Regions from separate parts of the Halomonas sediminis genome, predicted to be linked through region 3. Evidence: predicted binding sites of a transcription regulator. Region 3 holds the regulator's gene; each other region holds the start of a gene.
What was found. The regulator LexA, encoded in region 3, represses DNA repair genes until DNA is damaged. The targets are predictions, from matches to a motif close to TACTGTNTANNTANACAGTA.

Region 1: LG290_RS03370 (LexA family protein) is a predicted target of LexA. The motif match lies at 1,367-1,386, and genes of this name have one in related genera.
Region 2: recN (DNA repair protein RecN) is a predicted target of LexA. The motif match lies at 1,144-1,163, and genes of this name have one in related genera.

Annotation. Positions count from the first base shown of each region.
Region 1 covers NZ_CP085246.1:694,939-697,177, forward strand. Annotated here, with positions in the region: gene LG290_RS03360 (sodium ion-translocating decarboxylase subunit beta) at 1-200, shown strand, start outside; gene LG290_RS03365 (IMPACT family protein) at 278-907, opposite strand; gene LG290_RS03370 (LexA family protein) at 907-1,257, opposite strand; gene ccmA (cytochrome c biogenesis heme-transporting ATPase CcmA) at 1,506-2,150, shown strand; gene ccmB (heme exporter protein CcmB) at 2,206-2,239, shown strand, end outside.
Region 2 covers NZ_CP085246.1:3,129,574-3,131,812, reverse strand. Annotated here, with positions in the region: gene recN (DNA repair protein RecN) at 1-1,094, opposite strand, end outside; gene grpE (nucleotide exchange factor GrpE) at 1,304-1,939, shown strand; gene dnaK (molecular chaperone DnaK) at 2,078-2,239, shown strand, end outside.
Region 3 covers NZ_CP085246.1:1,433,997-1,436,235, forward strand. Annotated here, with positions in the region: gene purU (formyltetrahydrofolate deformylase) at 1-234, shown strand, start outside; gene LG290_RS06890 (energy-coupling factor ABC transporter permease) at 255-926, shown strand; gene lexA (transcriptional repressor LexA) at 970-1,647, opposite strand; gene LG290_RS06900 (TetR/AcrR family transcriptional regulator) at 1,843-2,239, shown strand, end outside.

The DNA of each region.
Region 1 (2,239 bases), 740 kb from region 3:
TGATGAGCAAGATGCCGATCAATCCGTTAATCGGTGCCGCCGGTGTCTCGGCGGTGCCCATGGCGGCGCGGGTAGCCAACAAGGTGGGGTTGGAGTCCAATCCGCACAATTTCCTGCTGATGCATGCGATGGGCCCCAACGTGGCCGGGGTCATCGGCTCGGCGGTGGCCGCCGGGGTGATGATCAAGTACTTGGGATAAGTACTTGAGAAAGCCACTTGGCTTGAACGTATCACTGGTAAGAATATAAATAACGCGGCATGCCAGGGCATGCCGCGTTATTTTTTGGTGTCGAGATCCTGGTAGCTGAGTGACGATTTCAAGCGATTTTCCAAAGGCGAGAGATCCAGAGGGTGGTCGCTTGGCCAGCCAATGGTCAGATAGGCGCCTTGAGCATCATAAGAAACCTCAGTGATAGGAATGGCCTGCTCAGCTAGCCAGGCTCGCGCCTCGGCTTCGCCGGCAAAGGGCAGTTGCAAGCCATAACGGCGGCGCTCCACCAGTTCCTTAGTGGGCAAGTCGACAAGGGCTGCGCTGACTGCCTGGGCGTAGGCGCGGGCCAGCCCACCGGTTCCCAGCTTGGTGCCGCCGAAGTAGCGAGTCACCACGCAGCCGACTTGTCCCAGGCTACTGCCTTCCAGTACCTGAAACATGGGGCGTCCAGCGGTGCCGCCCGGTTCACCGTCATCGGAAAAGCCGATGTGGTTCTGCTCACCGGGCGGGCCTGCGATAAAGGCGCTGCAATGATGGCTGGCATTGGGGTGAGCAGTGCAGGCCGCCCTGAGCAGTACCTGGGGCTCGGCGGGAGAAGGCGCATGAGTTACCCAGGTAATAAAGCGGCTTTTTTCTACCTCGATATCGGCACTGTGCCATGTCCCAGGAGAAAGATGGGGAACGAGGAAGCGCATCAGTGCGCCGTGACACGGTGATTAATGCCCATGACCAGGCCCAGTACTTGAATATCACGATTATGCAGGAACATGGCGGGCTGCAGGGTGTCGGCGGGGAGCAAATGAACCCCAAGCCGGTTGATCGAGAGCTTTTTCAAGGTGATTTCCTGTTGATTGATCTCTGCGGTAAGCGTTTCTTCATCGGCGTCATTCTGGAAACGCCGGATAATGATGACATCGCCATCGAAAAGGTTGCAATCATGCAGGGCATTACCGCGAATTTTCACGGCATAGGTATTGCGGCGCATGACTCGACCGTGAGTGGGGGGAATCATGCGAGGAGAGGGTGCGGCGGAAGAGGGCAGCATCAGGGAGCTCCTGGCGGTAGCGCAAAGCGATGGGCTGTCATCCATGGTGGGAGTTTCCATACGTAGATTCTCTTGAATATGTCTTTTTATACAGTGATTGCCAGTATAGGCCTGTCTTTAATTACAGTGCCAGCGACGACTATCAACGTTTGGCTTTCCATGCGACCCGGCGCCGCAGGGCTCGACTAGCGACAAACCACCTTTCCGTGTAAAGTCTGGCTCGAATTCAATATGCTGGGAGAGTCCCTTTGAGCCTGCGGCTACACGCCCGAAACCTAGCCTGTGAGCGCGATGATCGCTGGCTTTTCCAAGGTCTCGACCTGGAGGTGCGCGGCGGTGAAATCGTTCGAATCGAGGGGCCTAATGGGAGTGGTAAAACCACGCTGTTGAAAATCCTTTCCGGCCAGCTGGCGGAGTACGAGGGCGAGCTCTTCTGGAACGACACCCCCATGCGCCAGGCGCGCGAGCATTTTCTGGCCAACCTGCTGTATCTGGGGCATGCCCCTGGGGTCAAGGCGGGCCTGACCCCCTTGGAAAACCTGAAGTGGTACCAGGCGTTGAGTGGCGAGACCGGCAATGAAACGGCTCGCTTCGCTGCACTGGAAAGCGTTGGGCTCGCCGGGTTCGAAGACTTGCCGGCAGGCCAGCTTTCCGCCGGCCAGCAACGTCGCGTCGCCTTGGCGCGGCTGGAACTGACCCCGCGTGCCCTTTGGGTGCTGGATGAGCCGTTTACCGCCATTGACCGAGATGGTGTCGCAGCACTCGAAGCGCGGCTTGTGGCTCATGCGCGGGCCGGGGGCAGTGTTGTGGTCACCACCCATCATGAGTTGGCGGCATCCACAGCATTAAGGCGCATTCAGCTGGGCCAAGGAGATAACCTTGCAGGTATCTGATACAGCTCCCGTGGCCTCTGCTGGCGTGGCGCTTGGGGAACCCGGCGGTAATCTCATGGTCGCTATTACAGCGACCCTAAAGCGTGACC
Region 2 (2,239 bases), 1.7 Mb from region 3:
GCACTGACCTTTTTGGCCTGGGCGCGCCAATGCTCGCGTAACGCGGCAATTTCAGCGCCCAATGCTTCCAGGTCTTGTTCACCGCTATCGAGTTGATGGTATTCCGTCTTTAGCTGAGCGTGCAGCGTACAGAGTTCTTCCGGCGCCACATGATGCTTGCGTGCGATGCGATGAATATCGCCAAGCCGCTCTTCCACCCAGGCCAGGCGTTCGGGGTCGAGCTCGGTGGCGGCGGCCAGTTGGTTAAGCTCGCTGGTGGCCTCCTCCACCTGAATGCGGGCATCACGCAGCATGGCGAGAGTATTGGCCAGCGTGCCCTTGTCGGCGCCGGGCAAGGCACTTAAATGCGTGAAGGCCTGGTTAAGCAAGAATAGCGCGCCGCCTTCTTCGCCGGCACAGCAATCCGCGGCAAGCTGCGTTTCGCGTAAGGTCTCTTCGGCATGCGCCAAGGTGTGCTGCTCTTCTTCAAGTAGGTCCAATTCACCGCTTGCCAGGGCCAGTTGATCGAGTTCTTCGACCTGATAGCGCAGTAGCTGACGTTTGGCTTCCAGCTCACCGTCGTCCTGAGTAAGGCGTTTGAGCCTTCGCCGCGCAGCTTGCCATTGACGGTAGGTTTCGGTGAGTTGGTCAACGTCCTTGCCCAAACCTGCGTAGTCGTCGAGCAGTGTCAGGTGGGTATCTTCACGTAACAACGCCTGATGCGCGTGCTGGCCATGTACCTGGACCAAACATTCGCCGAGTGCCTTGAGGTCGCTGATAGTGGCGGGCTGGCCGTTGATCCAGGCCTTCGAGCGGCCATTGGCGGTTACCGCACGGCGCAGCAGGCAATCATCCGTGGGCAGCTCGCGGGTTTCCAGCCATGCCTGTGCCGCAGGCAGATGAGCAATGTCAAAGCGTGCGCTGATATCCGTCCGGGGGCAGTCATGACGCACGCTGCCGGCATCGGCGCGCTCACCCAGGCATAGCCCCAAGGCACCCAGCAGAATGGATTTCCCTGCGCCGGTTTCGCCGGTAATGGCTGTCATGCCGCTCATGAAGTCGAGTTCAAGGCGGTCGACGATGGCGTAATCCTGAATGGCAAGCTGCGTGAGCATGTTTCCTCCTGGCACCGAGTCTGATAGAGCAGCTGGATAGGTATACATGAATTGTTGATTTATACAGTAGCCGAAAAGTCGCTGCAACGCCCTCTTGACTTCAAGCGCATGGCCCCCATATAGCCCCGCACACGATAATTTCTAGACAGTTGCTCGCGATGCCAGGGTTTATGTCGGCACGGTGTCACTCAAATTTTCAGGAGACTCGCATGGCTAAAGATCCACAGACCCCCCTTGATGAAGAGCTGAAGCGGCGCGATGAAAAGCCGGAAACCCCCGAACAGGAAGCCGAAGAGCGCCTAGTGGAAGGGGAGCTTGAAGGCTTGATTGAAGATGAAGAGCCGCTGGTGGAGCCGGCCTCGGGCAGCGAAGCGGAAGCCGATGTGTTGGCGGCCCGTGTGCAAGAGCTGGAACAGAGTCTGGAGCAGGCCAATGACCAGGTCTTGCGTGCCGCTGCCGAGGCTCAGAACGTACGTCGACGTGCCGAGCAGGAAGCCGAAAAAGTGCGCAAGTTCGCCTTGGAACGCTTCGTGAAAGAACTGTTGCCGGTGGTCGATAGCCTGGAAAAAGCCCTGGAATCCATGGGCGAGGATGCTTCCGAAGTTCACCGCGAAGGCGTGGCGATGACGCTGAAGATGCAGCTGGACGTACTGGGCAAGTTCGGCGTGGAAAGCATCGAGCCGCAAGGTGAGCCGTTCGACCCCCAGGTGCATGAAGCCATAGCCATGGTGCCTAACCCTGAGCTTGAGCCCAATACTGTGATGGAAGTGATGCAGAAGGGCTATCTGCTCAATGGACGCCTGGTTCGTCCTGCCATGGTAGTGGTCAGCCAGAAGGCCGGTTAAGTCGCAGGGCAGATGCTCAATCGGTAAAAAAGCCCTTGAAAAGCTGCCGGCGGCCCCCAAATAGAGGGGCAACCCGCGGTAAATGCCGCACTTAACATCTTTGTATTTTTTGTCACAACTAATTTTGAGGTTTTCGCTATGGGACGCATCATTGGTATCGACCTGGGCACCACTAACTCCTGTGTTGCTGTGCTTGACGGCGACAGCGCCAAGGTCATCGAAAACGCTGAAGGCGGTCGCACGACGCCTTCCATCATTGCTTACACCGATGAGGGTGAAATCCTGGTGGGCCAGGCGGCC
Region 3 (2,239 bases):
GCGTTTGAACGCGGAGTAAAACTGATCGGCGCCACTTGCCATTATGTTACCCAAGAGCTGGATGCAGGCCCGATCATCGAGCAAGACATCCATCGGGTGAGTCACTGCCATACCCCGACCGACCTGGTGCGCTTTGGACGCGATGTGGAAAAAGCCGTGCTGGCTCGTGGGTTGCGTTGGCACTTGGAAGATCGTGTGCTGATTCACGGCAACAAGACAGTCGTGTTCAGCTGAACCTGACGGAAGTAATCACCATGTCGTTTTCCGAAGCCGTACTGGATTTTTGGGTAGTGCTGCTATGTGCCCTGGGCTCAGCAGTGACACTCGGGCTGGCACTGTGGCAACGCCCTTGGCGAGCTCTACTGGCTGACACGGCATTGCAGCATCGCTGGCTTGCGGCAACGGTGGCGATTTTATTGATGTGGCAGCTGCGTGCCCAGGCGGTGGATTGGTTGGTACTGCATCTTACTTTCACCGCCCTGATGACCTTGGTATTCAAGGCGCCCTTGGCACTGCTGAGCAACACTTTGGTCAATGTTGCCATGGTACTAGTGGGGCGCAATGAGTGGTCGCTGCTAGGAGTCAATATCCTGGTCACAGGTATCGTTCCAGCGCTGGTGATCGTGCTGATATGGCGACTCGTGGACCGACGTTTGCCTGATAATCTGATGGTGTTTCTTTTTATCTGCGGCTTTTTCGGCTCGGCAATGGCTACCTTGGCGGGAGGTTTTGCGGCGGTGGGGTTGGTTTTGCTGGGAGGCGTGGACCGGGAAGCAGTGTATCTGGCTCAGGAATATGCTCGATTCCTGCCTTTACTTATGCCATCGGAAGCGTTTATCACCGGCATGCTGATGAGCATTCTGCTGGTCTATCATCCGGAGTGGGTGGCCACCTTGAATGGCCACCGCTATATAGATACTAAATAGATAGGCACGAATAATATAGATAGGCACGAATAATGCCGACTGGTTAACCCAGCGCTTGCCCGTTGCCGCCCCGAATGACGCCGACACCCACGCCCTCGATTTCGAGGGGTTGATGGCGCAAGTCGATATCGATAGGCAAAAAATCAGGGTTTTCAGCGGTTAATGTGACTTTATGGCCTTGTCGATGAAAGCGCTTTACCGTCACTTCCTCTTCCAGTCTTGCGACGACGATCTGGCCATTGCGCACACGTTCGGTGCGATGTACCGCCAGAAGGTCGCCTTCCAGGATGCCCGCATCCTTCATTGATAGCCCACGAACACGGAGCAGGTAGTCCGCCTTGGGTGTGAAGTATTCCGCCGGTAGGGGGCAGTAACGGTCGATGTGCTCGGTGGCCAGTATGGGGTTGCCAGCGGCGACTTCTCCGATTACCGGCAGCCCTTGGAAGGCAGCAGGTTCCGGGAAAGCCGGTTCGGAAGAAGGCGACTCGACATTTTCCATGGGTACCTGAGCGGGTAGGCGAATGCCACGCGAGGTATTACGGATGATGCGGATAGCTCCCTTGCGCTCAAGTGCGCGCAAGTGTTCTTCGGCAGCATTGGGCGAGCGAAAGCCAAGCGCTTTGGCGATTTCCGCCCGGGTCGGCGGATAACCCAGCTCATTCATGGTCTTTACGATGAAGTCGTAGACATGTTGTTGGCGAGCCGTTAAAGGGCGGGACATGGCAAGCTCCAGAAATCGTCAAAAGTCACGGCTGATAGTGGTGAATCATTAGGTGGTTAAGCATACAGCATGTTACTTCATCCAGTATATGGCGGCTCGCCTGGGCTGCCAACCAACATTCAGGCGTTGAGCCCCCACGGTCTATGACGTAATATTTGTTTTCGTTTTAAACACACGTTTTCCGGAGAGCGCCGTATGGCCCAGTCTGATACTGTCACGCGTATTCTGGATACAGCGGAAGTGTTGTTTGCCGAGCGTGGCTTTGCTGAAACATCGCTGCGCACCATCACCAGCAAGGCGCGGGTCAACCTGGCGGCGGTCAACTATCACTTCGGCTCCAAGAAGGCTCTGATTCAGGCGGTTTTTGCGCGCTACCTGGATCCTTTTACGCAACGCTTTCATACCGCTCTGGACGAGCTTGAAGCGCATCACGCCGGCAAGGTCATTCCACTCGACGAACTTCTGGAAACCATGGCGACGACGGTGCTGGCGGTGCCTGCCGAACGCAACAGTCTCCAAGTATTCATGCGTTTGTTGGGGTTGGCCTATAGCCAGGCGCAAGGCCATTTACGACGCTATATACAGCGGGACT